Neorhizobium galegae bv. orientalis str. HAMBI 540: one gene and its partner. The protein of the gene in region 1 binds, or shares a complex with, the protein of each later gene. Links are inferred from orthologs where the notes say so. Each region holds a gene or a part of one and is shown in the gene's direction. Other genes may lie near its edges. The genes, in order: trxB and trxA.

Region 1 (16,057 bases):
TCGGCAAAGATGCCGAGCACCGCCGCGGCGATGCCGCCGATCCCGAAGGCGATCCCGAAAAAGATGCCGGCGATCATCCCCACCCGGCCCGGCACCAGTTCCTGCGCCATCACCACGATCGCCGGGAAGGACGATGCCATGATGAAACCGATGATCGCCGAAAGCCCGATCGTCACCGGCAGGTTGGCAAACGGCATGGCGAGCGTGAACGGCAGCACGCCGAGGATCGAGAACCAGATCACCACCTTGGAGCCGAACTTGTCGCCGACTAGCCCGCCGATGACAGTGCCGAGTGCGACGGCGCCGAGGAAGATGAACAGCATGATCTGCGACTGCTGCACCGTCACCTGGAAGCGCTCGATGACGAAGAATGTATAATAACTGCTGATCGACGCCATGTATGCGTTCTTGGAGAAGGTCAGGATGGTCAGCACGATGAGCGAGATGGTCACCGTCCGCTTTGAAAGGTTATGGGCCTTCAGCACCCGCTTGCGGCCCTGGTTGGCGAGCATATGCGCCTTGTACCAGCGCGCCACCCACGACAGGACGACAATGCCGAGCAGCGCGATTCCCGAGAACCAGGCAACGCTGCCCTGACCGTTCGGCACGATAATGAAGGCTGCGAGCAGCGGGCCGATCGACTGGCCGAAATTGCCGCCGACCTGGAAGACCGACTGCGCCATCCCGTAACGACCACCGGAAGCAAGCCGCGCCACGCGCGAGGATTCCGGATGGAAGACGGCCGAGCCGATGCCGATCAGCGAGGCGGAGATCACCAGCACCCCATAGGAATGTGCGTTCGCCAGCATGAACAGGCCGATGAAGGTCGAACCCATGCCGACCGGCAGCGAATAGGGGAACGGCTTCTTATCGGTGATGATGCCTATCACCGGCTGTAGCAGCGAGGCCGTGCACTGGAAGGCAAGCGTCAATATGCCGATCTGCCAGAAATCGAGGGCATAATCCGTCTTCAGCATCGGATAGATCGCTGAGATCATCGACTGCATGATGTCGTTGATCATATGGCAGAAGCTGACCGCCAGGATGATCGGCAGGATCGTCACTTCGGCGGCAGTTGCGGAAACGGGTTTGGATGTTGCATCGGCCATTGAATTTCCTCCGCGCAAGCGGTCGTCATCGCGGATGGCCGTTGCTGCAAGTGTCTTGGTTGCAGCTCTAATCCCGCAATCCTGGCCTGTCCATGACAGGAAGGCGCCGAACGGTACGCTTCGAGGAAATTCTTGATACAAGCTCCTAAATTCGCCGCGACGCCAGCCTCTGCTGAAGAAGAAGCGTCCCGGCGATCGCGATGAGCGTCAGAAGCAAAATCCAGCTCGGTCCGCCGGAAAACACCACGGTGTTCATGATCCGGCCCGGGATCAGCGTGAACAGGCCAGCGATGACGATGCCGCCGAAATACATGCCGATGACGGTCGCCTTGTGCGCCCTCATATTATGAGCGCGCGCCGCACTGATCGACCGCCACACCCCCACGAGCACGAAGACCGACAGGAGATGGATCGGACTGAAGCCGTAGAACAGATTGATCTCGTGGATGAAGAAGCTGGAAAGCGAGGTAATGACCATCAGCGCCATCCAGATCTTGCCGAGCAGGCGGTGGACCGGCGTGCCCTTGCGATTGAGAAGGATATAGGCGCCGAGCACCGATGCCGGCAGAACTGCCGCCACATGGACTTGCACGGCAAGCGGGGCGTCAAGAAGCGGTTGAAGGTTCATGGGAAGTACCTGTCGAAATCGGCGAGAACGGGAGGCGATTGAATTGATCGCCTGTTTCCGCCATGACTGGCTTGCCCTCAATCGGAATGGCGCAGACGACGGACAAACTTCGTGAATCACTCGTTTTTGAGCTCCACGCTTCGTGAATTGCAGCTCTTCACCCGCTCCTGGCGCTTCTGGACGACCTTTACGCTCGTCATCCTGATCTTTGTCGTCACCGGCCCCTACGGCACGCTGGAGCGGATGACGCTCGGCGTCCGGCTCGGTTACTGGCTGATCGTCCATGCCGTCACCTGGACGATCGCCATCTGTCTGTCGATCATGGCGGAAATCCTGCTGCGCAACCGCATCAACCATACGCTCGCCCGCATGATGATCGGTTCGCTGGTTGCAGCCCTACCGATCGGCTTTGCACTCGGCGCCATCGATTTCGCCTTCTTCGGCCACTGGACCGAGATGGAAACCGGCTTCCACCGGGCGCTGTTTGCGCTGCCGCTCTGCGCCGTCTTCTGTCTTCTGACCTACACGGCCATGCACCGGCAGATCGCCGAGATTTCCACGCCAGCCCCGCCTGCATCACCTTCTCCTGCTGCAGCGCAGGCCGCTTGGCCCGTATCCGAACCTGAAATCCTCGCCCGGCTGAAACCCCAGAACCGCGGCGCAATCCTGCGGCTTTCAGTCGAGGATCACTATACCGACGTGGTCACCACCCGCGGCCATGAACTGGTCCTCCTGCGTTTCGCCGACGCCCTGAAGGAACTTGGGGCCACGCCCGGCCTGCAGGTGCACCGCTCCCATTGGGTGGCGGATGCCCATGTCGAAACACTGAAACGCGACAACGGCAAGCTTGTGCTGATGATGAAGGATGGCACTGAAATCCCCGTGAGCCGCACTTATATGGACGCCGTGCGGTCGCGGTTCGACTAGATTACCACCCCTTGGCTACGCTGCAGCAGCGTCCGAACGCCGGGTGAACACGAAAGGCACTCGCCACAACGCCGACGCGGAGAAATAGGCCAGCGTCACGATCATGAACGAGACTTACCCGTCGATGGCATAGTGCCAGCCAAGATAGACGGAGCTCAGTTGGATGAAGCCTACATAGATGAAGCCCACGATGCCGAGGCCGCGGGAACGTTCGGCCAGAAAGTAAGCGTTGAGGGTAGTCAAGCCGACATGGACGCTCGGAAAGGCGGAAATACCGCCTGCGAAACCAGAGGTGCCCTGTTCGTAGAGGCTCCAGAGATAGGACTGGTAATGCGCTGCGGAATTCACCCACTGGCTCTGAGCAAGAAACGCCGTCAGCGCGGCAAACCGTGTGTGGTCGCCGGTCACGGCACCGTAAAAGACCGGACCGGCCGACAGGAACATACCCGCAAGCACATTGCCGCATATGACCCAGACAAACAGAAAAAGCAGCATGTAACGTTGGCGAATATCGTCTGCGGCTGGTGACGTCAGGGCGAAGAAGAGCGCGCCGAAGCAGATGATGAACCACGCCGCGCTATAGTTGAATTCGACGATGGCAAGAACCACGTCGTAACCGGCCACCGCATGCAGCAGCCGCCACGGATCCAAGCCGAAATATATCCAGGCGTCGATATCCGCCTGTATCTTGTCGTAATGGAAACCACCTTGCAGCGTCGGCAAGGCGTTTTTGATCGAGGTGAACGTGCCTTGGAAAACCATCAGGCCCATCATCAACAGCACACCGGAGACCAGAGAGGCAACGCGGCGGGCGGAAAAAACGCGGCGATAGGCAAGCGGCCGCCGCCTGTCGAAACGCAATGTCAGCATGGACAGATCGATAATGACCGCCATCAGCGGCAGGAAAACAGCAAACACCGCTGGCCATTGATCGAAGTAAAATTGATACGAAATCATCTCCGTCGTGCCGGTAAGGCCGAGGAATATCAGGCCTCCGAGCGAATAGAAGCCGATAAGCGCGTAGAGCAACGCATCCTTGCGCAGCCGAAAGCCGCACTCGCGCACGAAACATGCCAGAAACCGCACGGCCTGCCCCGTGCGCAACCCCCGTTGCCGCATCTGCAAACGTCTCGATAGAAAGCCCCCGATTTCTTGACAATACGCAAACCTGATTAAGACTTCTTTATTGGAACGCCTCAAAAACCGGCCGCGATTTCTGTCGATTTGGCGATTTATGGGGTTCCGTTCGCTAGAACATTTGCCTATAAGCCGCGTCTAGCCTGAAAAGACATGCTCGCGCGACCCGACCGGTGGTATTCCACGCCGTGCCGGTTTTCTGCGCAGGCAAAAAGCGGAAAGACAACCCATGCCAAAGCGCCAAGATTTGAAATCGATCCTCATCATCGGCGCGGGTCCGATCGTCATCGGCCAGGCATGCGAGTTCGACTATTCCGGCACCCAAGCCTGCAAGGCGCTGAAGGAAGAAGGTTACCGGGTCATCCTGGTCAATTCCAACCCGGCGACGATCATGACCGACCCGGGACTGGCGGATGCCACCTATGTCGAGCCGATCACCCCGGAAGTTGTCGCCAAGATCATCGCCAAGGAACGTCCGGACGCACTGCTGCCGACCATGGGCGGCCAGACGGCTCTCAACACCGCGCTCTCCCTCAAGAGAATGGGCGTGCTCGACCGCTACAATGTCGAGATGATCGGCGCCAAGCCGGCCGCCATCGACATGGCCGAAGACCGCGCCCTGTTCCGCGAAGCCATGTCCCGCATCGGCCTAGAAACCCCGAAGTCGATGCTGGCCAACGCCACCGACATCAAGGATACCGACCGTAAAGTTCATGAGATCGAGCGCAACCGGGTAAAGGAAAGCCTGACGGGTGCCGAACTCGACAAGGCACTCGACGAGCTCGAAAACCAGTGGAACCTTGGCGAGACCGACCGCAAGCAGCGTTATATCAGCCACGCCATGGCGATCGCCGCCCAGGCGATCGACGTGGTCGGCCTACCCGCCATCATCCGTCCCTCCTTCACCATGGGCGGCACCGGCGGCGGCATCGCCTATAACCGCTCGGAATTCTTCGAGATCGTTTCCGGCGGCCTCGATGCCTCGCCGACCACCGAAGTGCTGATCGAAGAATCGGTGCTCGGCTGGAAGGAATACGAGATGGAGGTGATCCGCGACAAGGCGGACAACTGCATCATCATCTGCTCGATCGAGAACATCGATCCGATGGGCGTCCACACGGGCGACTCGATCACCGTCGCGCCGGCTCTGACGCTGACCGACAAGGAATACCAGATGATGCGCAACGCCTCGATCGCGGTTCTGCGCGAGATCGGCGTCGAGACCGGCGGCTCGAACGTGCAGTTCGCCGTCAACCCGAAGGACGGCCGCCTCGTCGTCATCGAAATGAACCCGCGCGTCTCGCGCTCGTCGGCGCTCGCCTCCAAGGCCACCGGCTTCCCGATCGCGAAGGTCGCCGCCAAGCTCGCGATTGGCTACACGCTCGACGAACTCGACAACGACATCACCGGCGGCGCCACCCCTGCCTCCTTCGAACCGTCGATCGACTACGTGGTCACGAAAATCCCCCGTTTTGCCTTCGAAAAATTCCCGGGCGCCTCGCCGGTCCTGACGACTGCGATGAAGTCGGTCGGCGAAGTCATGGCGATCGGCCGCACATTCGCCGAATCGCTGCAGAAGGCGCTGCGCGGCCTTGAAACCGGCCTGACCGGCCTCGACGAGATCGAAATTCCCGGCTTCGAGGAAGGCGAGAACTCCAAGAACGCCATTCGCGCCGCAATCGGCACGCCGACCCCGGATCGGCTGCGCATGGTTGCCCAGGCGCTACGCCTTGGCCTCACCGAAGGCGAAGTCCATGAGGCCTGCAAGATCGACCCGTGGTTCATCGCCCAGCTCAAGGGCATCACCGACATGGAAGCCCGCGTCCGCGAGCACGGCCTGCCGGACGATGCCGAGAACCTGCGTATGCTGAAGGCCATGGGCTTTTCCGATGCCCGCCTCGCCAGCCTCACCAAAAAACGGCCGAAGGAAGTGGCGGAACTGCGCAACAGCCTGAACGTCCGCCCGGTCTTCAAGCGCATCGACACCTGCGCTGCCGAATTCGCCTCGCCGACCGCCTACATGTATTCGACCTATGAAACGCCGTTCGTCGGCGAGTTGCGCTCGGAAGCGGAAGTGTCGACCGCCAAGAAGGTCGTCATCCTCGGCGGCGGTCCGAACCGCATCGGCCAGGGCATCGAGTTCGATTACTGCTGCTGCCACGCCGCCTTCGCGCTGAAGGATGCCGGTTACGAAGCGATCATGATCAACTGCAACCCGGAAACCGTCTCGACCGACTACGACACGTCAGACCGGCTCTATTTTGAGCCGCTGACAGCCGAAGACGTGATCGAGATCCTGCGCGCCGAGCAGGAAAAGGGCGAAGTGGTCGGCGTCATCGTCCAGTTCGGCGGCCAGACGCCGCTGAAGCTCGCCGAAGCGCTTGAAAAGAACGGCATCCCGATCCTCGGCACCGCGCCCGACATGATCGACCTTGCGGAAGACCGCGACCGTTTCCAGAAGCTCCTGATGAAGCTCGACCTCAACCAACCGAACAACGGCATCGCCTATTCCGTCGAACAGGCCCGCCTGGTCGCCTCGGAAATCGGCTTCCCGCTGGTCGTGCGCCCGTCCTACGTTCTCGGCGGCCGCGCCATGCAGATCATCCATTCGGAATCGATGCTGCAGACCTATCTGCTCGACACGGTGCCGGGCCTGGTGCCGGAAGACATCAAGCAGCGTTACCCGAACGACAAGACCGGCCAGATCAATACCCTGCTCGGCAAGAACCCGCTTCTGTTCGACAGCTACCTGAGCAACGCCATCGAAGTCGACGTCGATTGTGTCTGCGATGGCACCGACGTCTATGTCGCAGGCATCATGGAGCATATCGAGGAAGCCGGCATCCATTCGGGTGACAGCGCCTGCTCGCTGCCGCCGCGCACCCTGTCGCCTGAGATGATCGACGAACTGGAACGCCAGGCGAAGGCCATGGCCAAGGCTCTGCATGTCGTCGGCCTGATGAACGTCCAGTTCGCCATCAAGGACGGCACTGTCTATGTGCTGGAAGTCAACCCGCGCGCCTCGCGCACCGTGCCTTTCGTGGCAAAAACCATCGGCGCGCCGATCGCCAAGATCGCCGCCCGCGTCATGGCCGGCGAAAAGCTCGACGCGACCTTCGCGGCCTACGGCACCAAGCCGGATCCGCGCGCGCTGAAGCACATCGCCGTCAAGGAAGCCGTCTTCCCGTTCGCTCGCTTCCCTGGCGTTGACATCCTGCTCGGCCCGGAAATGCGCTCGACCGGCGAAGTCATCGGCCTCGACACGGATTTCGCGCTAGCCTTCGCCAAGTCGCAGCTCGGCGCCAGTGTCGAACTGCCGCGTGACGGAACGGTCTTCGTCTCCGTGCGCGACGAGGACAAGATCCGGGTGCTTCCGGCAATCCGCATCCTGACCGACATCGGCTTCAAGGTTCTGGCGACCGGCGGCACCGCCCGCTTCCTCGCCGAACAGGGCATTGCCTCCACCCGCATCAACAAGGTGCTGGAAGGCCGCCCGCATATCGAGGACGCGATCCGCAACCGCCAGGTCCAGCTTGTCATCAACACCACGGACGGCAACAAGGCGATCTCCGATTCCAAATCGCTGCGCCGCGCGACGCTGATGCAGAAAGTGCCTTACTACACCACCATGGCCGGCGCTGAAGCTGCGGCACTCGCGATCAAGGCGCTGAAAGCCGGCAATCTCGAAGTCCGCCCGCTGCAGAGCTATTTCGCCTGAAATCTTGACAGGTCCCGCGCCTACTCCTGCGCGGGCTTTTGAACACGAAATCTACTCAGGATTGCAAAAATTGCCTTCGAATGCTACCGTTCAAACGGATGCTCGGGGTGCAAGGCATGTCCAAGAATATCGTAATATTGTGCGATGGCACGTCGAATGAAATCGGTGGCGACAGGACGAACGTCCTGAGGCTTTACGGCGCGCTTGAGCGTAATGCTCGACAACATGTCTTCTATGATCCCGGCGTGGGAACTTTTGGCATGACGGGCATGCTGAAACGGGTCCGGTCGTGGATCAAAATCAGGGCCGGCCTCGCCTTTGGCGTCGGGATCGACGACAATGTGCTCGAAGCCTATCGGTTTCTTGTTGAGGTTTACAAACCCGGTGACCGCATCTTCGCCTTCGGTTTCAGCAGGGGCGCCTATACTGTGCGCCTTCTCACCGGCTTTATTCGGATGGTCGGATTGATTTCAAGCGATCAGCTTAATCTCCTCGACTATGCCTATCGCGCCTACAAACGTCTGGATGCCGGCGGTGGCTTCGGCGGTGAGATCAGGCACTATCAGAAAGTCCTTCAAGCGCGGCAGATACGTATTCATTTCGTCGGCCTTTGGGACACGGTAAGTTCCGTTTTCGAACCGCGCCCCACCGGTTTCGGCCTTCAACTAAAACAGCAGCCTTTCACCAACCAGAACGACCGCATCGAAATCGTGCGCCATGCAGTTGCGATTGACGAGCGGCGGTCGATGTTCCGTCCGTCTCTCTGGAAACCGGAACAACAATACGACTATTGGTCGGAAGCGGCTCAAGCGTTCCAAAAGAAACCCCAGGATTTCCAGGAAGTATGGTTTGCGGGCTGCCACGGCGACGTCGGCGGCGGCAATCCCGAAAAAGATAGCGGCCTCGCCAAGGTAGCGCTTGAATGGCTGTTCGACGAGGCATGCGCCCATGGCGTTGAACCAAACCCGGACAGCGCACCCATGCTGGTCCTGGGCATCGGCAACCCGGAATATGTCGCTCCGGACCCCCTGGGGCCAATAAACGAATCCCTGAAGGGCTTCTTCTGGCGTTTCGTCGAATTTATCCCTCGCCGTTTCTCCAAGACGTCCACGCGGAAATGGCCACGGCTTGGCCCCTATTACATCCCACTCGGAGAACCGCGCAAAATCGACGCCAACGCACAGATCCATGTCTCGGTGCAGAAGCGCATTGCGGCCGGTGGCTACAATCCACCCAACCTGCCGAACAACCCCACTTTCGTCCCCCGGCGGCCTGAATCAGTCTCTGCGCTCGCGCCGCCAAGCGCTTGATCCAATTCAAATCCTGCCTGAGTCGGCCCCGCTACCGGGGAGCAGAAATTGGTGAGCAGGTTCTTCTTGAGGAGCGATATGCATCGCCCGTCTGGCGTATAGGCATGGCAGACGTCCGAACTACCGTCGAACCTAGCCGGCCTGTCGCGGACAAGCCCCGCGTCACGGTTTCGCTGGAGGCACGGGAAGCATCGCATGTAACAGCATCCGAAAGGAACGCCAGGCGTTCTTTCAGCGACTTCTTCATTGGAGTGTTCGCTAAACGTTCTTTTTCCGCCTGTCAAGTCATTGACAAATGGTGCCGCTTGTATCCACATGCTGAGGGAGGGGCACACGGACAAGGTTTCGAAATTCCTAGCGTTCGCTGTCGAAATTCTGTTATAGTGACCTACATTCTGATTTTACGATGGTTCCGAAGTTTCGCTCCGGAACCTGTTTCTTTTTGTGTCCGCGGCATCCGCGGGCATGCGCCTGAAGGACAAGGAAATGGTTGAAAAGGTACCGATGACGCAGAGTGGCTTTTCCAAGCTGCAGGAGGAGCTGCGCTGGCGTCAGCAGGAGGAGCGCCCCCGTATCATCGAGGCAATCGCGGAAGCGCGCGCCCATGGCGACCTTTCGGAAAATGCAGAATACCATGCCGCCAAGGAGGCACAGAGCCATAACGAAGGCCGCGTCACCGAGCTTGAAGACCTGACCGCGCGTGCGGAAGTCATCGACCTGTCGAAAATGTCCGGCTCGAAGATCAAGTTCGGCGCCACCGTGAAGCTCATCGACGAGGACACCGACGAGGAAAAGATCTACCAGATCGTCGGCGACCAGGAAGCCGACGTGAAGGCCGGCCGCATCTCCATTTCCTCGCCGATCGCGCGCGCGATGATCGGCAAGGAAAAGGGTGATTCCATCGAAGTGGTCGCTCCCGGCGGCTCCAAGGCCTACGCCATCCTCGCCATTTCCTGGGGCTGATACGCCCGTGGGCAAAAACGGCGATCCCGCCATCATCGATATCCGTGACGTCGAAGTCATCGCGCCGAATTTCAAGCGGCGCCTCTCCGGCGTCACGTCGACGATCATCCAGCTCGTCCCCGTCCAGAGATCGCTTGGCCAGAAGGTCGCAGCGCTTGGCCCCGGCCTGCCCAGCGATCTGCCGCATATCCGCTATCGCGACCTCTTCCGCCTCTGGTCGCCGCCGCGCGGCAGGCGGTGCCGGATCTGGCACGCACGCCGTAATATCGAGATGCTGCCGGCAATTTTCATGCGTGACGTGTTGCGCATGCCGATGAAGATCGTCTTCACCTCAGCCTCGCAGCGCCGCCATACCGGCTGGACGAAATGGCTGGTCTCGAAAATGGACGGCGTGATCGCCACCAGCGGCAAGACGGCCGATTACCTGACGGTCAAGAACACCGTCGTGCTGCACGGCATCGACACCAACCGCTTCTCGCCACCATCGGACACGGCCGAGGCCAAGCGCGCCCGCGGTCTCGATCCCGCACAGAAGATTGTCGGCTGTTTCGGCCGCGTGCGCCGCCAGAAGGGCACCGATCTTTTCGTCGATTCGATGATCAAGGTGCTTGCCGAGCGCAGGGACTGGTCGGCGATCGTCGCCGGCCGCGCCACCGGCCCGCATGTGGATTTCGAGGATGGGTTGAAGAAGAAGGTCGCCGCCGCCGGCCTCGCCGACCGCATCCTGTTCGTCGGCGAGCATACCGATATCAACGAATGGTATCGCGCCCTCGACCTCTTCATCGCGCCGCAGCGCTGGGAAGGTTTCGGGCTGACGCCATTGGAAGCCATGGCGACCGCGGTGCCGGTGATCGCCACCGATGTCGGTGCATTCCCGGAACTGCTAGTGACCGGCGAAGAGGAAACCGGCTTGATCATCGCCCGCGATAGCGTCGATGCGATGGCCGAAGCGGCCGCCGCCCTTATGGACGACGAGCCCCGCCGCAAGGCTGCCTCGATTCGCTCCCGCGCCCATGCGCTCGAAAATTTCAGCATCGAGGGCGAAGCAAAGCTGCTCGGCAATATCTACCGGATCACGGCTTCCGCTTGAAAAGCTCGATATAGGCGTTCGCCACAGCCTCTTCCGAAAACTGCCCGACCAGCGTCGCCCTGCCCTGTTCGCCAAGGCTCGCAGCCAACTGCGGGTCGGCGATCACCTGGTTGATAGCGCGCGAATACCCGGCGACGTCATCGATATCGACGAGCAGGCCGTTTTCGCCGTCGCGTACGAACCAGGACGGACCTTCCGAGCGCGACGAAATCACCGGCTTGCTCTGCGCCCATGCCTCGAAAATGACGTTGCCGAGCGGCTCGTGGCTGGAGGGCATGATGAAGATGTCGGCGGCGGCCAGATACGGCCGCGTATCCTTGTGCCAGCCGAGGAACCGTACCCGGTTCTCCATCTTGTGCTCGCGCATGACCGCTTCCAGCGCTTCCCGCTCCTCGCCGTCGCCGGCGATCCACAGATAGGCGTCCGGCACCGCCGTCATCGCCTCGATCAGCAGATGGAAACGCTTGCGTTTGACGAAACGGCCCATCGTCATGATCAGCGGCACGCCGTCCGGCGTATCGGCAACCGACCTTGAGATCGGCGCCACGACCGACGTGTCCGTGAAGTTCGAGATCACCTCGACGCCGCGGGTCCAGCCGAGATTGTTGCGCACATGGTCGGCAATGCCCGGCGTATTGCAGACGAGAATGTCCGAGTTCTTGAAATAGCCGAGATGGGTGGGGTAGTCGCCGAGACGGGAGAGCTTGATACCGCCCTTATAGTCCGGCATCAGCCGGGCGCCGCGGGTGGACCAGGAAATGATCGCGTCGGCCTTGTCTCGCTTTGCCATGGAGAGCACCTTCATCGGCAGAAGGATACGGTCGATGGAGAGGTTGCGGAAATTGCTTTCGATAACGCGGGCATGGGCCTCGACATCCGGCTTCCAGCGGCGGTTCCAGCGCATTACGGCCGTCTGCTCTACGCCACGCCGCGCAAGCGCGCCGACCAGATGCACGAAGAACTTCTCCGCTCCGCCGTCCTTGCCGAAAATATACTGGTGAACCCGCATCGATGTCGCCTCGCCTGTCTGTTTTCCGCCGCTTTGTACCGGAAACCAGCATCTATAGGCAGCGCCGCCTATATGTTACGGTTGAAAAACCTGCGCAAGGGGTAGGCGAATGGTTGTCCCTGAAATGTTGGCCCTGCTGCGCATGCGCTGCCGAAGGACTTCAGCCTCCAAGCCGACGATGTTATCAGGCATAAACGCGCCGCTGTTCCAAAAACGATACGGCCGCGATATAGCAACGTCTGAACAATTTCGACCACATCGTTACATCATCACAAGTCTACCGGCGACGGAAGCGGAAGTGGCGGACCAAAAGCCGCTGCGCCTCCTTGGCGGAAAAGGGAAAAATGCAATCGCTTGAGACCTATGTCATCAATCTGGATGGCAGCAATGACCGCCTGCAGACCATCAGCGACCGGCTTTCAGCCTTTGGAGTACCCTTCGAGCGGATTTCCGCCGTCGACGGCCGCAAATTCGATCTCGCGACGATCCCGGATTACGACGCCGAGCGTGCCCAGAGCTATATGGGCCGCACCCTCGTCGGCGGCGAGATCGGCTGCTACCGCAGCCATCTGAAGGTCGCCGAGCATTTCCTGAAATCCGAAGCCCGTTATGCGCTGGTGCTGGAAGACGATGCGCTACCGCTCTGCAACCCGGTCGAACTGCTCGAAGCGGCGCTCCCGGATCTTGAAAAGGTCGATCCCGACTGGCGGCTGATCAACATCGGCAACAACAAGCTGAAGATCGCTACTCCCCTTTCCCGCTACGGCATCGGCGGCCACGACTGCGAACTGGTAGCGGCCCATTATTTTCCGATGACCACCAGCGCCATCGTCTGGTCGCGCGAAGGCGCCCGGCTTTTCCTCGCAGAGCACCGCAAGATGTTCGCCCCGGTTGACAATTATTTCCGCCACTGGCTGACCCGCACCGGCCACGGTTATTCCTTTTGGCCCTCGCCCGTCACCACCACGGATGCCGCAAGCGAAATCCTGGCGAGCTCCGGCCGCGCCAGAAAAACCAACAAGCGGAAATGGTTCTACGCCTTCGCCAAGCAGCGGCGCTTGATGGAAGACAAGCTGATTGCCTTCATCCACAAAAAGCGGTTTCGGTCAGCCGGCAGCAAGTGACGAAGCGATTCGCCATGCCGGTACGCCTCAGATCTCGACCAGGCCCAGATGCTTCACCTGCCGGATGGTCAGCATGGTGCGCACCGTGTCCACGTGCTGGTCTGCGGTCAGCACTTCAATGACGAAGTCCTGGAAGACGGTGAGGTTCTGGGCCGCGCAGCGCAGCAGGAAATCGCTGTCGCCGTTGACCATCCAGGCCTCGCGCACCATCGGCCATTGCTGCACCTTCGCCGCGAAGGCCTTCAAGTCCGCGTCCGACTGCCGCTTCAGCCCGACCATGCAGAAGGCGACGAGATCGACGCCGAGTTTCGGGGCGTTGAGCAGCGCGTGATAGCCCTCGATGATACCGGCTTCCTCGAGCTTGCGCACGCGGCGCAGGCAGGGCGGCGCGGAAATGCCGACGCGCTCGGCGAGCTCGACATTGGTCATACGCCCGTCGCGTTGCAATTCCCGCAGGATTTTTATGTCGATGGCATCAAGATCGGCGCGAAGCACAGAAGTCCCCTTCGTTCTGCAGTGCTTTTATCGCAAGACGAATTTTACGCAAGAATATGTCTCGAGGCGCCTGGCTTTCGTGTTCCATGCCAACTGATCTGTTGTTAGTGCAAGGCTGCCCTTGCATTGCTGCATGGATCGATCTTACATGGCGCTTCTATAGCGGCAGACCGGACATCGACCACCTATATGAGGGGCAAAGAAACGTCGACCGGTCTTTGAAAGGAAATAATCCATGTCCTCCCGTCATACCGAGGTCCTGATCATCGGCTCCGGCCCGGCTGGCTATACCGCCGCCATCTATGCAGCGCGCGCCATGCTGAAACCGGTTCTGATCGCCGGCATGGAACAGGGCGGCCAGCTGATGATCACCACGGATGTCGAAAACTATCCCGGTTTCGGCGATCCGATCCAAGGCCCCTGGTTGATGGAGCAGATGCTGAAGCAGGCGACCCATGTGGGCGCCGAGATCGTCAACGACCTCGTCACCGAAGTCGAGCTCAACCATCGCCCTTTCACCGTGCGCACCGATTCGGGAGCCGTCTGGACCGCCGAGACGATCATCATCTCGACCGGCGCCAAGGCAAAATGGCTCGGCATCGAAACAGAACAGCAGTTCCAGGGTTTTGGCGTCTCCGCCTGCGCCACCTGCGACGGCTTCTTCTATCGCAACAAGGACGTGATCGTGGTCGGCGGCGGCAATTCCGCCGTCGAGGAAGCGCTCTACCTGTCGAATATCGCCAAGTCGGTGACCGTGGTGCATCGCCGCGACAGTTTCCGTTCGGAAAAGATCCTGGCTGAACGCCTGTCCCAGCGCGTCAATGTCAATGTGCTGTGGAACACCGAAATCGCCGAAATCACCGGCAAGCCGGCCAAGGCGCCGATGCCGCCCTCCGTCGAGGGCGTCAAGCTGCGCAATACCCAGACGGGCGCGGTCACGGACTTCCCGATCCACGGCGTCTTCGTGGCGATCGGCCACGCGCCGGCGACCGAACTCTTCAAGGGCAAGCTGAAGATGAAGCCGAACGGCTATCTCTGGACGGCTCCCGATTCGACCGCCACCGACGTGCCCGGCGTGTTTGCCGCCGGCGACGTGACGGACGACACTTTCCGCCAGGCGATCACCGCCGCCGGCATGGGCTGCATGGCAGCGCTCGAGGCCGAACGCTACCTCTCCGGCATTCAGCCGGTCGCCATAGCCGCGGAGTGACGTTGAACAATGGGTGTGCCGCTCGACTGGGATAAACTGCGCATTTTCCACGCGGCGGCGGAGGCAGGGTCCTTCACCCATGCGGCCGACAAGCTGCATCTTTCCCAGTCGGCGATCAGCCGCCAGGTCAGTGCCCTGGAACAGGATGTCGGCGTAAAGCTCTTCCACCGCCATGCGCGCGGCCTGATTCTCACCGAACAGGGCGAACTGCTCTACCGCACCGCCCACGATGTGCTGCTGAAGCTCGAAACCGTGAAGATGCAGCTTACCGAGACGACGGAAAAGCCGTCCGGCAAGCTGCGCGTGACGACGACCGTCGGTCTCGGCCAGGGCTGGCTCACCGACAAGGTGCAGGAATTCCTGCAGCTCTATCCGGAAATGTCGATCCAATTGATCCTCGACAACGAGGAGGTGGACGTCAACATGCGCCATGCGGATTGCGCCATTCGCCTGCGCCAGCCGGTCCAGTCCGACTTGATCCAGCGAAAGCTCTTCACCGTGCACATGCACGTCTATGCAGCGCCCTCCTACATCAACCGTTACGGTGAGCCGCAATCGGTCGAGGATCTCGACCATCATCGCATCATCACCTTCGGGGAACCGGCGCCGAACTACCTGCTCGACGTCAACTGGCTGGAATATGCCGGCCGGTCATCGGACAATACCCGCACGCCGCACCTGCAGATCAACAGCCAGACGTCGATCAAGCGCGCCTGCCTGCTGGGGATAGGAATCGCCTGCCTGCCGGATTATATCGTCGGCCGCGACCCGGGCCTCATTCAGCTGGCGATCAATGCCGACATTCCATCCTTCGATACCTATTTCTGCTATCCGGATGAAATGAAGAACGCCGCGAAGCTGAAAGTCTTCCGCGACTTCGTGGTCGGCAAGGCTCGCAACTGGAATTTCTGAGGCTCGCGCATGAGCCGCGTTCGACGAAAAATCCCTGAAAATCCAGAGAGTTTCACGCTTCTGCGGCCGCCTGATATGTAACCATTGAGCGCGTGAAATAAAAGCATTGCAGCTTGCGCATGGCTGGCCTGCACAAAAGACTATTGTTCGCTGCACAAAAAACCACCATATCGCACATAGCTGATGCATATGGCGGCTTTTCCTCCCAGTTCCGCCGCAGCAGCTGTTCCCCTCTGGAGGTTTTTTTTGACCTTCACACTTATAGGGCCCTGGAGTGATCCAGTGGCCCTCTTTTTTTGCTCAAAATACTGAATTGGCTCATCCCGCTGGTTCCTCATAACCATCGTTGCCAAAAACTTCTGTTCAATATCCCATCCGCACCCTTGTCGAGCGAAACCCGGCTCCCCATATTGAGTTGAGCCGGC
Region 2 (15,868 bases), 1.7 Mb from region 1 along the record:
GGACTAGTGCTTGTCACCCATGGCAAGCTGGCTGAGGAATTTCGTCATGCGGTCGAGCATGTCGTCGGACCTCAGAAATTCATCGAAACCGTATCGATCGGTCCCGAGGACGACATGGATCAGCGGCGGCAGGATATCGTCGATGCCGTTACCAATGCCGATGAAGGTCATGGCGTCATCATTCTGACGGACATGTTCGGAGGCACTCCCTCCAACCTTTCCATTTCCGTCATGGAAAGCGGCCGGATCGAAGTCATTGCCGGTATGAACCTGCCGATGCTGATCAAGCTTGCCGGCGTGCGCAGCGACAACAACATGGACAAGGCGCTCGTCGAAGCCTCCGAGGCCGGTCGTAAATATATCAATGTCGCAAGCCGCGTCCTCAGCGGCAAATGAGAACCCAGACCGGATGTCATCCCCCTCTCCCCGTGAATTCCTGATCATCAACAAGCGTGGTCTGCATGCCCGCGCCTCCGCCAAATTCGTGCAGATGGTGGAGAGTTTCGATGCCCAGATCACCGTCTCCAAGGACGGAACGACCGTCGGCGGCACGTCGATCATGGGCCTGATGATGCTCGCCGCCAGCACCGGCTGCACGATCGAAGTCTCAGCGGAAGGAAATCAGGCCGAAGAAGCGCTGAATGCGCTCGAACAACTCGTCGCCAACAAGTTCGGCGAAGAAGCCTGACGCGCCCGCGATTTAACCGTCCGCTGACATAAACATATAAAGACTTCTTTATATCCCGTTGCCAGTTTGTAGGAAGCCTGCTACACCGCTGGCCAGTTTCCGTCTGCCAAGGCGGGTCTTGCCACGTCCGTCGGTACCTCGCCGGAGAAGGCACCACCGAACATGGAGAGCTTTATGAGCACTGAGAAGGATTACGTCGTCGCGGATATCAATCTTGCCGCCTACGGCCGCAAGGAGCTCGACATCGCAGAAACCGAAATGCCGGGCCTGATGTCGTGCCGCGAAGAATTCGGCACAACGAAGCCGCTGAAGGGTGCCCGCATCTCGGGTTCGCTCCACATGACCATCCAGACGGCCGTTCTCATCGAGACCCTTCAGCACCTCGGTGCAGAAATCCGCTGGGCGTCCTGCAACATTTTCTCGACCCAGGATCATGCTGCTGCGGCAATCGCTTCCGCCGGCATTCCGGTCTTCGCCGTCAAGGGCGAATCTCTGACGGAATACTGGGATTATACCGACAAGATCTTCCAGTGGGCCGATGGCGGCCTCTCCAACATGATCCTCGATGACGGCGGCGACGCCACCATGTACATCCTCACCGGCGCCCGCGCCGAAGCCGGCGAAGACGTTCTTTCGAACCCGACTTCGGAAGAAGAAGAAATCCTCATCGCGCAGATCAAGAAGCGCCTCAAGGCTTCGCCCGGCTGGTTCACCAAGCAACGCGACGCGATCAAGGGCGTTACCGAGGAAACCACGACGGGCGTGCACCGCCTTTACGAACTGTCCAAGAAGGGCCTGCTGCCCTTCCCGGCGATCAACGTCAACGACTCGGTCACCAAATCGAAGTTCGACAACAAATACGGCTGCAAGGAATCGCTGGTCGACGGCATCCGCCGCGGCACCGACGTGATGATGGCCGGCAAGGTCGCCGTGGTCTGCGGTTACGGTGACGTCGGCAAGGGTTCTGCCGCTTCGCTCGCCGGCGCCGGCGCCCGCGTCAAGGTCACCGAAGTCGACCCGATCTGCGCCCTGCAGGCCGCCATGGACGGCTTTGAAGTCGTCGTCCTCGAAGACGTCGTCGACAGCGCCGACATCTTCATCACCACGACCGGCAACAAGGACGTCATCCGCATCGACCACATGCGCGCGATGAAGGACATGGCGATCGTCGGCAATATCGGCCACTTCGACAACGAGATCCAGGTCGCGGCGCTGAAGAACCTCAAGTGGACCAACGTCAAGCCGCAGGTCGACATGATCGAGTTCCCCAAGGGCAACCGCATCATCCTTCTGTCGGAGGGCCGCCTGCTCAACCTCGGCAACGCCACTGGTCATCCGTCCTTCGTGATGTCGGCCTCGTTCACCAACCAGACGCTGGCCCAGATCGAGCTCTTCACCAAGCAGGGCGAGTACAAGAACGACGTCTACATCCTGCCGAAGCACCTCGACGAGAAGGTCGCCCGCCTGCATCTCGCCAAGCTCGGCGTGAAGCTGACGGAACTCTCCGACGAGCAGGCTGCCTATATCGGCGTCTCGCAGACCGGCCCGTTCAAGGCTGAACACTACCGCTATTAATCAATAGCCGGTTAATCCACAAGATATGGTAGCCGCAGCCTTGACAAAGGCTGCGGCTTCTTTTTTGGGCGCATCCCTTCCCGGCGATTCCCTAAGCAAGTATTGTTTTAGAACTTGATTCGCGCCTTCCCTGGAGCGTGATGCCGAAAGCCGCCAGCGGTTTTCGGACATCGTCGCGCTCCCACCATCTGATTGGGAGCCGTCCGGCTACGGGCAAGGCACGGAGTGGTATGTCTTGTCGATGAGCGGCAATTGGACGGAGACAGACCGGATATGTCGGTAAGAAAAATGAGCTCGTCAGAACGGGCCGATCCCCTTTGCGGCGGAGCGGAAGCTCCAGCTTTGCGTCCCGTTGCGGGGCGCTCCGGTTTCGGATCTCCAGACGGTAATGCGATCGTCGGCAGGCTTCGCCGCCTGGCGCTGTTCGGCAGCGCCTTTCTCTCGGGCACCGCCCTTTCCGGGCTCGCGACCGCAGCGCTTGCGCAGCAATCGGGTAACGCCGCCGTCCGCCTGTTTTCCTCGACGGAGGTCATCGTTTCGTCGCTGGTGATGGGCGCCCTCGGAGCCGCCTTGTTTTCCGCTATCTGGCTGGTGCGCCAGCGCGGCAATATGGAAGCCGAAACGCAGGAAATGCGCAGCGCCCTTTCCGACGCGCAGCAGCGGATTTCCAAGTTCGAGGCCCTGATCGCCGACAAGAACCGCCGGATCGTCGTGTGGGAGAGCGGTTCCTCCAAGCCGGAATTCCTCGGCCAGCTGCCGGTGGAAACCGGAGCGCCGCAGCAGGACCGCGAGTTTCTCGCCTTCGGCCGCTGGATGCGCGGCAGTTCCGCCAGCGAGCTCGAGAAATCGATCGAACTCCTGCGGGTAGAAGCCCGCTCCTTCGACATGGTGGTAGAAACCAACCGCGACGAAATCCTGGAAGTGCAGGGGCGCGTTTCGGGCGGCAAGGCCTTCGTCCGTTTCATTGCACTCAACAATCTGCGCGCGGAACTCGCCGAGCTCAAGATCGAGCGTGAGCGGCTGACCAACTCGATCATGCTGTTCCATTCGCTGCTCGACGCCATCGAGCAGCCGGTCTGGCGTCGCGATTCACAGGGCAAGCTGACCTGGGTCAACCATGCCTATGGCGATGCCGTGGAGGCTTCGACCCCGGCCCAGGCGATCGAGGACGGCCGCGAGTTTCTGGGCTCGATCGCCCGCGAAAAGATCAGGGCGGCAGCGACCTCCACCTCGCCTTTCCACGACCGGATTTCCACCGTGGTGCACGGCAATCGCACCATGTTCGACGTCGTCGACGTCGTCGTGCCGGGCGGTTCCACAGGCATTGCGATCGATGTTTCCGAAGTGGAAGCGGTGCGCGAGGAACTCAAGCGCACCCTGAAGAGCCACGCGGAGACGCTCGACCATCTGGCAACGCCCGTCGCTATCTTCGACGGCGACCGCCGGCTGCAGTTCTACAACCAGGCCTTCGTGCAGCTTTGGGGTTTCACGCTTCCCTTCCTCGACCAGAGGCCAGACAATAGCGAGCTGCTCGACAAGCTCAGAAGCGACGGCAAGCTGCCGGAACAGCTGAGCTGGCGGAGCTGGAAGGAAACGGCGCTTTCGGTCTACCAGTCGCCGGATACGCAGACCGACCTGTGGCATCTGCCGAATGGCCAGACGCTTCGCGTCATCGCAACCGCACATCCGCAGGGCGGCGCCACCTGGGTGTTCGAGAACCTTACCGAACAGGTGGATCTCGAGACCCGTTACAACACGCTGGTCCAGGTCCAGGGCGAAACGATCGACCATCTGTCCGAAGGTGTCGCCGTCTTCGGGCCGGACGGACGCATCCGCCTGTCAAACCCGGCCTTCCGGGCGCTCTGGGGCATCACCGCCGAAGAATCGAAGCCCGGCACCCATATCAAGGCGATCGAGACCGCCTGCTCGCCATCCTACGACAAGCCGGACGGCTGGCGCCGCTTCGGCCAAATGCTGACCAATTTCGACGATGAGCGCCCCTCGCTGCAGGGCACGTTCGAACTCTATTCCGGCCTGATCCTCGATTACGCCGTGACGCCGCTGCCGAACGCCCAGACGATGCTGACCTTTGTCGACATGACGGCGAGTGCCAGGGCGGAACGAGCGCTCAAGGAGAAGAACGAGGCGCTGCAGAAGGCCGACGAGCTCAAGAACGATTTCGTCCAGCACGTCTCCTACGAGCTGCGCTCGCCGCTGACCAATATCATCGGCTTCACCGACCTCCTGAAGACACCGGGCATCGGTACGCTGAACGAGCGGCAGTCGGAGTATATCGACCATATCTCGACGTCCTCCTCGGTTCTCCTGACGATCGTCAACGACATCCTCGATCTGGCGACCGTCGATGCCGGCATCATGCAGCTCAACTATTCGGAAATGGCGATCGACGACCTGCTCGACGACGTGGCGATGCAGATCGCCGATCGTCTGCACGAAAATGGCGTGGCGCTGGCGATCACTGCGCCGGCCGGGCTCGGCACTATCGTTGCCGACCAGCAGCGGCTGAAGCAGATCCTCATCAAGCTGCTCACAAATGCCACCAATTTCGCGCCGGAAGGCTCCGCCATCACGCTCAATTGCTGGCGCACCCATAGCGACGTGTTCTTCTCGGTGACCGACAAGGGTCCGGGCATCCCCGAAGATATCCTGAAGACCGTGTTCGACCGGTTCTCGGCCAATGCCAAGGGCGGCAAGCGCAGTGGAGCGGGTCTCGGCCTTTCGATCGTCGAGAGCTTCGTGACACTGCATCACGGCGATGTCGCGATCGACAGCAAGCCCGGCCAGGGAACCACGGTTACGTGCCGCATTCCAAGCGGTACGACGGCGCGGTCCGTCGCCGCCGAATGAGTGGTGAGGCAGCTCTTACCCTGACGCTTGCCGACGAGGCTGAAACGATCCGTCTCGGCGAAGATCTGGCGCTGGCGCTGAAGAAGGGCGACTGGATCGCCCTTTCCGGCGATCTGGGTGCCGGCAAATCGACCTTCGCCCGGGCTTTTTTGCGGGCGCTGGCGGATGAAGACGAGCTTGAAGTGCCGAGCCCGACCTTCACGCTGGTGCAAAGCTACGAGCTGCGCATTCCGGTCTCACATTTCGATCTCTATCGGCTTGGCGATGCCTCCGAACTGGACGAGCTTGGTTTCGACGAGGCGCTTTCCGGCGGCATCTGTCTGGTGGAATGGCCTGAGGTCGCCGACACGTTGTTGCCGCAGACCCGCATCCAGCTCAAGCTCGAACAGAGCGGCAGCGGCCGGACCGCGACGATCACGGCACCGGAGGCGCAGATGCAGCGCATCCGCCGCGTGCTGGCGATCCGCGAATTTCTCGACAGCCACGGTTACCCCGGCGCCCGACGGCGTTTCCTCACAGGCGACGCCTCGACCCGCGCCTATGAGAGCGTGACAATCGCAAACGGCGAAACGCTGATCCTGATGGACTGGCCGCGCCCGGCGCAAGGGCCGCCGGTTCTCGATGGCAAACCCTATCCCAAGGTCGCGCATCTGGCGGAAGACCCCTATCCCTTCGTGGCGATCGACGAATACTTGCGCGAACTGGGCTTGGCGGCACCGGAAGTGCTGCATGTGGATTACGACCAGGGCATCCTGCTGCTCGAAAATCTCGGCGAGGAGGGGGCCGTCGACGAAGACGGCAATCCCATCGAGGAACGCTACCGCGAAAGCATCGTGTGCCTGGCCTTCCTGCACAGCCACGAGATGCGCCAGGACCTGCCGGTCGGCGACGGCCATATCCACCATATTCCCGATTTCGACCCGACGGCCATGAAGATGGAGGCGCGGCTCCTCGTTGACTGGCACCTGCCCTGGAAACGCGGAACGCCGGCGACTGACGAGGAACGGCAGGAATATCTGGCGATCTGGGACAATCTCATCCGCGAGCTCGACGGCGTCGAGAAGAACCTGCTGCTGCGGGATTTCCATTCGCCGAACATCATCTGGCGGCCGCATGAATCCGGCGTGCGGCGCGTCGGCCTGATCGATTTCCAGGATTCGATGATCGGCCCAACCGCCTATGACCTCGCCTCGATCGTCCAGGACGCCCGCGTCGACATTCCGAAGGCGCTTGCCGATCAGCTGATGCTGGATTACGTGACGCTTCGCCGTGCCCTCGGGGCCTTCGACGAGCCGACGTTCCTGAAAGCCTGGGCAATCATGGCGGCGCAGCGCAACTGCAAACTCGCCGGCCTCTGGGTGCGGCTCTTGCAGCGGGATGGCAAGCCGGGCTATCTGAAGCACATGCCGCGGACGCTCCGCTATCTCGCAACGGCGCTGAGCCACGATGTGCTCACCCCCTTGCGCGATTGGTGCCGTCGGGCTGGAATAGAACTGCCCGAATCATAATTACGGTTGCCGATGACCATTCAACGAGCCCCCATCAAACAGGCGATGGTGCTTGCCGCAGGGCTCGGCACCCGGATGCGGCCGATCACCAACACGATGCCGAAGCCGCTGGTGCCGGTCGCCGGCAAGCCGATGATCGACTACGTGCTGGATTCGCTGAGAGAAGCCGGCGTCGAGCGGGCCGTCGTCAACGTCCACCACTTCGCCGACCAAATGGCGACGCATCTTGCGGCCTATAAGGGCCTCGAAATCCTCATCTCCGACGAGCGCGACGCGCTGATGAATAATGGCGGCGGTATCGTGAAGGGGCTGAAGCTTCTCGATCGCAGCACGATTTTCGTCATGAATGCCGACCTCTTCTGGATCGGCGAGACCCCGGGCAAGCCCACCAACCTGCAGCACCTGGCGGAATTCTTCGATCCAGAGCGCATGGACATGGCGATGCTCTGCGTCGACATCGACAACACGACCGGGCATAACGGCATCAACGATTTTGGCATGGATGCGGATGGCCGGTTGAGGCGCTACCGGGACGATCCGGCCAACCCGGTCGTTTATGCCGGCGCTTTCGCGATGAGCCCGTCCTTTCTGGATGACGCGCCATCCGATGCCTTCAACATCAATATCTATTTCGACAAGGCGATCGCCCGCGGCCGGCTCTACGGAACCATGCTCGACGGCCACTGGATCACCGTCGGCACGCCGGAAGCGCTGCCCGAAGCCGAAGCGGTGATCGCGCGTTATCCGGTGGAGGCATGACCACGCTATCCGGCAAGAAGCGGGTGTTTTCGATCCCCGCCGGAGCGCCGTTCCTGAAGACTCTGGCAGCCGCACTTTGTGACGGCCGACTCAACGAGACCTTCCGCTACGATCCGGCCGATCCGCTTTCGCTCGCCGACGTGACCATCTACGTGCCGACGCGACGGTCTGCCCGCGTGCTGCGCTCGGAATTCGTCGACCTGCTCGGCGGCCGATCGGCGATCCTGCCGGTCATCCGGCCGCTTGGCGAAACCGATGACGACAGCGGCTATTTCGATCTCGTAGCGCCTGATGAAATGGATCTGGCGCTGCCGATCGGCGGCACCGCGCGCCTGCTCGAACTCGGCCGCCTGATTCTTGCCTGGCGTAACCAGCTCCCAAAGATCGTGCTCGACGTGCATTCGGAATCGCCGCTCGTCGCACCCGCCAGCCCCGCCGATGCCATCTGGCTCGCTCGCGCCTTGGCCGAGCTCATCGACGCGGTCGAGACCGAAGAGCGCGACTGGGCCGATCTCAAAAAACTCGATACCGGCGAACATGCGCTCTGGTGGCAGCTGACCGCCGAGTTTCTGTCGATCGCCAGTGCCTTCTGGCCCATCCGCCTCGAAGAACTGCGCCGTTCTTCACCGGCAAAACACCAGGCAGCTATCCTGCGGGGCGAAGCGCGGCGGATTGCCTCCCGGGATCACAAGGGACCAGTGATCGTTGCGGGTTCGACCGGGTCGGTGCCGGCTGCTGCCGACCTGATCGCGGCGATCTCCAGCCTTCCGAACGGCACTGTCGTGCTGCCGGGGCTCGATCTCTCGATGCCGGCGGATCAATGGGCGATGATTGGCGAAGAGGCCTTTGACGGCAAACCCGAACCCGCCAGCCGCAGCCATTCGCAATTCGGCCTGTCGCGGCTGCTTAAAAAACTCGGCGCGACGCGAGAAGACGTGGCCGTGCTTGGCGAAGTTCCGGGCGATCTCGCCTTCCGCGCCGAAGCCCTCTCCCAGGCGCTGGTGCCCGCCAAGGCGACCGACCGCTGGAGCGCGTGGCGGGACAACGCCGACCCCTCCCTCCTGGCCCAAGCCTTTGCCGACGTCTCGCTGATCGAAGCCTCGAACGAACGCGAAGAGGCCGTCGCGATCGCCATCGCGCTCCGGCTTGCGCTCGAACAGCCCGGCAAAAACGGTGGCGAGAGCCAGGCCGCACTGATCACGCCTGATCGGGCGCTTGCCCGCCGGGTGACCGCCGAGCTTTCCCGTTTCGGCCTGCTCGCCGACGATTCCGCCGGCTCGGCCCTCTCCGGCACGCCGCAGGGCACGCTGACCCAGCTTCTACTCGAAGCGACGCTCCGGCCGGGCGACCCGGTGGCGATCGCCGCGCTGATCAAGCATCCGCTGATGCGCCTCGGCCTGCCGGCCGCGGACCTGCGATCGGCCGTCGAAGCGCTCGAAATCCTGGCGCTACGCGGTGGTCTCGGCGACATGGACATTTCCGCGCTGGAACCCCTGCTCGAAACCCAGCTTGCCGCCCAGCTCGAAGACAGGCATGCGCCGCACTGGCGGCTATCGCTGCCGACCGATGCCGCCGGCAAGGCGCGCGATCTTGCGCAGCGGCTGGCGAAAGCGGTCGAGCCGCTCGCTTCCGCCCTCGTCCGCCGCCGGCCGGATGGGCGCGGCCTTACGGCAAAACTCACGCTATCCGAATGGGCCGATCGCACCGGTCGCGCACTTGAGGCGATCTGCATCGATGAACGGCGAGACCTCGCAGCGCTCTGGTCTGGAGAAGCCGGCGAAAAACTATCGGGGCTGCTCTCCGAAGTCATCGAGACTGACGGACAGATGGAGGCGGATGGTCCGCAATGGATCGACATCGTCATGGCCCTGACGACCGGCGAGGCGGTAAAACCGCGTTCGCTCAGCCATCCGCGCATCTTCATCTTCGGTACTCTCGAAGCCCGGTTGCAGAGCGTCGACACGATGATCCTCGGCGGGCTCAACGAGGGGTCCTGGCCGGGGCAGACGGTCAACAACCCGTTCCTGTCCCGCACCATGAAGACTGACATGGGGCTGGAACCGCCGGAACGGCGGATCGGCCAGCTTGCCCACGATTTCGAGATGGCCTGCGGCACGCGGCATCTGATCCTTTCGCGCTCGATGCGCCAAGGATCCACGCCAACTGTCGCTTCACGCTGGCTGCAGAGGCTGCTTGCGCTGGGTGGACGGCAGTTCGCGGACGAGCTCAAGGCGCGCGGCCACCAATATCGCGATTGGGCTTCCATGATCGACACCGGCGAAAACCAACCGGTCTCCAAGCGCCCGGCCCCCAAGCCGCCGGCGGATCTGCAGCCAGTAAAATATTCCTTCAGCGAGGTCGGGCGCCTGCGCCGCGACCCTTATTCGATCTATGCCCGCCGCATCCTCAAACTCGATCCGCTCGCCCCGTTCAACCGCGATCCAGGCGCCTCCGAGCGCGGCACGCTCTATCACGCGATCATCGACCGTTATACCCGCGAGGGCCACAAGCCGGGCATGCCTGCGGCCAAAGAGGCTATGCGCCGGATCACTCAGGAACTGTTCGACGCCGAACAGCTGCCAACCCATATCGACCGCGTCTGGCGGCCCCGTTTTGTCGAAGTCGCCCGCGCCTTCCTGGATTGGGAAGTCGAGCGCGCGCCGGATATTCGCAGGACGATGACGGAAGTCGGGGCCGGCTGGGAGCTAGAGCCAGCCGGTATCCGCGTCACTGGTATTGCGGACCGGATCGATATCAAGGGATCGGGTCTCGCCGATCTCATCGACTACAAGACCGGTCTCAACCCCTCGGTATCCCAGGCTCGGGCGCTGCTCGATCCGCAGCTCGGCCTTGAGGCGGCGGCGCTCAGAGCCGGAGCGTTCAAGGATGCGGGTCCGTTGACGCCCGACCAGCTGCTCTATGTCCGGCTGCGTCCCGGCGATCGGTTCCGGGAAGACAAAGTCAACAACGAGGGTTCGAGCGCGACGGCCAAGCGGCAACCGAAATCGGCGATCGATCTGGCCGACGAATCGATCGAACAGCTCACCCGCTTCGTGATCACGCTGCGCAATGGCGAAGCCGGCTTCGCATCGCGGCTCGTGCCGATGGCCCAAAATGATTTCGGCGGCGAATACGACCATCTCGCCCGCGTCGCCGAATGGTCGACGGCCGACGACGAGGAGGCGGAAGCCGATGAGTGATCTGGCTCCGGAGGGCGACGACCCGATCAAGTGGATCGATTGGACGACGGTGCAGCAATCGCTCGCCTCCGATCCCATAAGTTCCGCCTGGGTTTCGGCCAATGCCGGTTCCGGCAAGACGCATGTGCTGACCCAGCGGGTCATCCGGCTGCTACTCGCCGGCTGCCGGCCATCGTCGATCCTCTGCCTCACCTACACGAAGGCTGCGGCATCGGAGATGTCGAACCGCGTCTTCCAGCGGCTTTCGGAATGGACGGTGCTTTCGGACGACGAACTGCGCAAAAGGATCGCAAGCATCGAAGGTGCTGAGCCGGATTTCCTCAAGCTCGCCGAAGCGCGAAGACTGTTCGCCAAGGCGCTGGAAACGCCGGGCGGGCTGAAGATCCAGACCATCCACGCCTTCTGCGAAGCGCTGCTGCACCAGTTTCCGCTCGAAGCCAATGTCGCCGGGCATTTTTCGGTGCTCGACGACCGCGCCGCCTCTGCCCTGCTCGCCGATGCGCGCCGCTCGCTGCTGACGGCGACCTCTGCGGAAGAAGACCCGGGGCTCGCGGAAGCCTTTGCGCATGTGCTGGATCTCGGAGACGAATTCGGGCTCGAAACGCTGCTCGGCGACATCATCGCCAACCGCACCGCGATCCGCCGCTTCATTGCCCATGCCGAACGGCACGGCGGCATCGGCGTAGAACTCAAGCACGCCTTGGGGCTCGGCCCGGCCGATACGGAAGACAGTATCGCAGCCGGCTACTGGCCTCTGCCCGGGCTTTCCGGCCTGACGCTCGATCTCTATCTCGCGCTTGCCGACCAGAAGGGCGGCCAGAAGGTCACTGAGGTCGCCTATGGTCTTCGGCTGGTCGCCAAGGAGCCGGATGTCCTGAAGCGGGCCCAGCATCTCGACCAGATCTTTCTCACCCGCGAGGGCAAGCCGAAGGCCGATAGCTCGTTGATCGCCAAGGCGATGACGACAACCGCTCCGGAACTCGCCGAAGCGGTGGCAATCGCCCGCGCCCATGTCGTCGCTTGTCGCGACCGGCTGCGGCTGATCCGGATGTTCCTCGCGACCAAGGCGGCGCTGACGCTGGCGCAACGCCTCAACGACGATTACGAGGACCTGAAGAAACAACGCAGCCTGCTCGATTTCGAGGACCTGATCGCCCGCACCGCCGATCTTCTCACCCGCGATGGCGTCGGCGCCTGGGTGCATTACAAGCTCGACCAGGGCATCGACCACATTCTCGTCGACGAGGCGCAGGATACCAGCCCGATCCAGTGGACGGTGATCAAGTCGCTCGCCGAGGATTTCTATTCCGGTGCCAGCGCCCGCGAGACCCGCCGGACCATCTTTGCCGTCGGCGACGAAAAGCAGTCGATCTATTCCTTCCAGGGCGCCCGGCCAGAGCGGTTTGCGGAAGAACGCAGCGAGACGGAAAAACGGGTGCGGGCCAGCGACCAGGCCTTCCACTCGGTGCGGCTGCCCCTCTCCTTCCGCTCCACGGCCGATGTGCTCGCAGCCGTCGACCAGGTGTTTTCTCTGGAGGAGAACTTTCGGGGCCTCAGCGCGCTGGGCGAACCGGTGCAGCACCGCTCCAACCGGATCGGCCACCCGGGCGCCGTCGATCTCTGGGACGTGGTGGTGCCGGAAGTCGCCGAACAGGAGGAAGACTGGACGGCGCCATTCGATTCGACGCCCGACAAGGCGCCCTCCGCCATTCTCGCCGGCCGGATCGCCAACCGGATCGAGGAGATGATCGGAAAGGAGACGATCATCGAAAAGGGCGTCGAGCGGCCGATCGAGGCCGGCGATATCCTCGTTCTGGTCCGGAAACGCGATGCCTTCGTCAATGCGCTGACGCGGGCGCTGAAACGTCGCGACAATATCCCCGTCGCCGGTGCCGACCGGCTGCGGCTGACCAGCCATATCGCGGTGCAGGATCTCCTGGCGCTCGGTCGCTTCCTGCTTTTGCCGCAGGACGACCTTTCGCTGGCGGCGCTGCTCAAAAGCCCGCTCTTCAATCTCTCGGAAGAGGACGTCTTCGAAGTCGCGGCTTTACGGGCGGAGAATACGAGCGCCTGGACACAGCTCATCCGCCTGGGCGACGAACAGCCGCTCCGGTTCCGCGATGCGGCCGACAGGCTCCAGCATCTTCTCAGCCTCTCGCGGCAGCTCAGCCCGCATGATCTGTTTGCCCGGATTCTCGGGGCGCAGGGCGGGCGGCGGAAATTCCTTGGCCGGCTCGGGACCGAGGCCGGTGACATTCTCGACGAGTTCCTGACCTTTGCGCTCGACCACGAGACCAATGGACTGCCGGGCCTGCAGGCGTTCATTTCGACCCTGGAGATCGAGTCGCCGGAGGTGAAGCGCGAGCAGGACGGCGGCCGCAACGAGGTGCGGATCATGACCGTGCACGCTTCCAAGGGGCTGGAAGCGCCGGTGGTGTTCCTGGTCGACAGCGGCTCGAAGGCGTTCATCTCCTCGCATGTGCCGAAATTCCGGCTGCTCCGGATCGGTGGCGACAGCGTGCCGGCCTGGGTTCCGGGCAAGATGCTGACCAATGCGATGACATCAGCCGATGACGATCGGATCAGGACCTCGACCGAGGAGGAATATCGCCGGCTGCTTTATGTCGGCATGACGCGGGCCGCTGACCGGCTGATCGTCTGCGGTTATCGCGGCAAGATCGACAATCCAGACACCTGGCAGTCGATGATCTCCAAGGCGCTTGCCGCAGACGAACACCATTGCAGCGCGGCGGAGTTTCAGGGTTCCGACGACCAATGGGGCGGTTTCAGGTGGCGCCTCCCGGCCGCTCCCGGCCAGGCACCGAAGATTGCGCACAAGGAGGCCGCGGCAGCTGACAAGCGACCGCTTCCGGCAAGCCTCTCCCGCGCCCTGCCGGCGCAAAAGATCCTGCCGCGACCTCTCAGCCCTTCCGGCGCCGGCACGATGATCGATGACGACGCGGATGATCTGATCGTCACTTCGCCGCTGTTTGCCGACCAAAAGGACCGCGCGGGATTGGCGCTGCAGAAGGGCAAGCTGGTCCATCGCATGCTGCAGATGCTGACGGATTCTCCCAAGGCCGAACGCGCCTCTGCCGCCCGTCGTTATGCGGACCGTGCGGCCCGTTTCTGGCCGGCGGCGGAGCGCGAAAAGCTCGTCGCCAGCGTCATGTCGGTGCTTTCGCATGCCGAACTCGGGCCGGTTTTTTCCGAGCGTAGCCAGTCGGAGGTCTCGATCATGGGCACGCTGACGCTGGAAGGCCGCGACTACGCGATCTCCGGCCGCATCGACCGGCTGGTGGTCACCGAAGACCGGGTGATCGTCCTCGACTACAAGACCAATCGCGTACCCCCGAAAACGTTGGAGGACGTGCCGCTGTCGCATCGGGCGCAGCTCGCCATCTATTGCGAAATCCTGCGGCCGCTTTATCCGGCAAAGAGCTTCGAATGCGTGCTGGTCTATACCGAGTCGGCGCAAGTGGTTACGCTGCCCGCGGAACTGCTGTCACGCTCGCTTGCGGAACTCAAAACAAAGTGAGATAGCGGCCATTGAAAACTTTGAGCGGGAAGCTCACATTTACACCAACAGAGAATCGTGAAGGAGAGCCCTATGGCTACCGTTAAAGTCGATAACAGCAACTTTCAGGCTGAAGTCCTCGACTCCACCCAGCCGGTGATCGTGGATTTCTGGGCTGAATGGTGCGGCCCCTGCAAAATGATCGGTCCGAGCCTCGAAGAAATTTCGAACGAGCTCGCCGGCAAGGTGAAGGTCGTCAAGCTGAATATCGACGAAAATCCTGAACTGGCTGCCCAGTTCGGCGTACGCTCGATCCCGACGCTTGCCATGTTCAAGGGTGGCGAAGTGGCCGACATCAAGGTTGGCGCCGCTCCAAAGACCGCCCTTTCGGCCTGGATTTCCAGCGCCGCCTAACTTCCAGTCGCATGCCCGCATAAAAAGCCCGGCTGATCCCTGCAGCCGGGCTTTTTCTTTGTTATCGCAGTCTTTGGGGTCAGGTCGGCGGGGTGCCGTTGTCGGCAAGGACATTGCCGGCAAAATAAAGCGAGCCGCCGATCAGGATGCGCGGCGGCGGAGCGCCCGGCACCTGGCGGCGAGCTATTTCCTGCAGCGCCTCGGCCGTGGAGCCGGCGGGCTCGGCCACCAGACCGGCATCGAAGGCTGCATGGGCGAGAACGACCGGGTCGAGGCCCGATTCGCTGCCGCGGATGCGCACGGTGAAGACGTGTTCGGCGATATCGGCAAAGGCACGGAAATAGCCGATCGGGTCCTTGGTGTTGATCATGCCGGCAATGATGTAAAGCGGCCGGGCCTGGCGTTCCTCGAAGGATGCCATTGCCTCGGCAATCACCTCGCCGGCGCCGGGATTGTGCCCGCCATCCAGCCAGATTTCAGAACCTTCGGGCGCATATTGCAGCAGTTTGCCTTCGGTCAGCTTCTGGAGGCGGGCCGGCCATTCGACGGTCGCCATCGCCTTTTCCATCATCGCTTCGGTGACGGTGAAGCCGGCAGCCTTGACGGCGCGGATGGCGGCGGCGGCATTGGCGTATTGATGGCGCCCCGGCAGACGCGGCAGGGCTAAATCGGCAAGGCCGAATTCGTCCTGGTAGATCAGCCGGCCGAATTCCTCATGGGCCGAAAATTCCTGGCCGTAGACGGCGGTCGGACAGCCGAGCCGCTCGGCGGTCGAGATCAGCACGTCGCGGGCCGCTTCAAATTCCTGATGGCCGATGACGACGGGACGGCCGCGCTTCATGATCCCCGCCTTCTCGGCGGCAATCAGTTCGACTCGGTCGCCGAGATAGGCCTGGTGGTCGAGCGAGATCGGCATGATGACCGAAACCGCAGGATCTGAAATGACGTTGGTGGCATCGAAGCGACCCCCGAGGCCGACTTCGAGGATCACCGCATCACCGGGCTGTTCGGAGAACAGTAGGAAAGTCGCCGCTGTGAGGATCTCGAAGACGGTGATCATCTGGCCGTTATTGGCCGCCGCGATGCGCCGCAGCGCGTCCGCCAGCATCTCGTCGCCGACGATCCGGCTGCGGCCGCCCTTGACGCCGATCCGATAGCGTTCGTGCCAGTGGACGAGATGCGGGGACGTATGGACATGCGTCGCATAACCGCCTGCCTCGAGCAGGGCACGGCAGAAGGCCGTCACGGAGCCCTTGCCGTTGGTGCCGGCCACATGAATGACACGCGGCAGCTTCCTGTGCGGATTGCCGAGTATTTCGAGCAGGCGGGTGATCCTGTC

Evidence for each region.
Region 2: the proteins of trxB (region 1) and trxA are in contact, whole or in part, in a crystal structure (PDB 1F6M), measured with the Escherichia coli proteins. The link is inferred for Neorhizobium galegae bv. orientalis str. HAMBI 540 from one-to-one orthologs.

Annotation. Positions count from the first base shown.
Region 1 is NZ_HG938353.1:2,460,404-2,476,460, forward strand. What follows is about bases 12,777-15,732. They hold trxB (thioredoxin-disulfide reductase), read left to right. Parts: upstream 12,777-13,745; coding sequence 13,746-14,720; downstream 14,721-15,732. Other genes in these bases: RG540_RS12240 (glycosyltransferase family 25 protein), read left to right, coding at 12,777-13,015; RG540_RS12245 (Lrp/AsnC family transcriptional regulator), read right to left, coding at 13,043-13,510; RG540_RS12255 (LysR family transcriptional regulator VtlR), read left to right, coding at 14,736-15,632. In the rest of the region: RG540_RS12195 (MFS transporter), read right to left, coding at 1-1,109; RG540_RS12200 (DUF2306 domain-containing protein), read right to left, coding at 1,255-1,737; RG540_RS12205 (LytTR family DNA-binding domain-containing protein), read left to right, coding at 1,849-2,664; RG540_RS12210 (phosphatase PAP2 family protein), read right to left, coding at 2,779-3,864; carB (carbamoyl-phosphate synthase large subunit), read left to right, coding at 4,031-7,519; RG540_RS12220 (DUF2235 domain-containing protein), read left to right, coding at 7,636-8,829; transcription elongation factor GreA, read left to right, coding at 9,316-9,792; RG540_RS12230 (glycosyltransferase family 4 protein), read left to right, coding at 9,824-10,882; RG540_RS12235 (glycosyltransferase), read right to left, coding at 10,866-11,891; RG540_RS32370 (hypothetical protein), read left to right, coding at 12,001-12,249; more of RG540_RS12240, read left to right, coding at 12,236-12,776.
Region 2 is NZ_HG938353.1:4,172,226-4,188,093, reverse strand. What follows is about bases 13,102-15,868. They hold trxA (thioredoxin), read left to right. Parts: upstream 13,102-14,208; coding sequence 14,209-14,529; downstream 14,530-15,868. Other genes in these bases: RG540_RS20115 (bifunctional folylpolyglutamate synthase/dihydrofolate synthase), read right to left, coding at 14,609-15,868; addA (double-strand break repair helicase AddA), read left to right, coding at 13,102-14,136. Also shown: RG540_RS20160 (PTS sugar transporter subunit IIA), read left to right, coding at 1-396; RG540_RS20155 (HPr family phosphocarrier protein), read left to right, coding at 365-688; ahcY (adenosylhomocysteinase), read left to right, coding at 863-2,263; RG540_RS32415 (hypothetical protein), read right to left, coding at 2,264-2,434; RG540_RS20145 (PAS domain-containing sensor histidine kinase), read left to right, coding at 2,537-5,131; tRNA (adenosine(37)-N6)-threonylcarbamoyltransferase complex ATPase subunit type 1 TsaE, read left to right, coding at 5,128-6,639; RG540_RS20135 (nucleotidyltransferase family protein), read left to right, coding at 6,652-7,398; double-strand break repair protein AddB, read left to right, coding at 7,395-10,598; more of addA, read left to right, coding at 10,591-13,101. UniProt on the Escherichia coli protein: Participates in various redox reactions through the reversible oxidation of its active center dithiol to a disulfide and catalyzes dithiol-disulfide exchange reactions.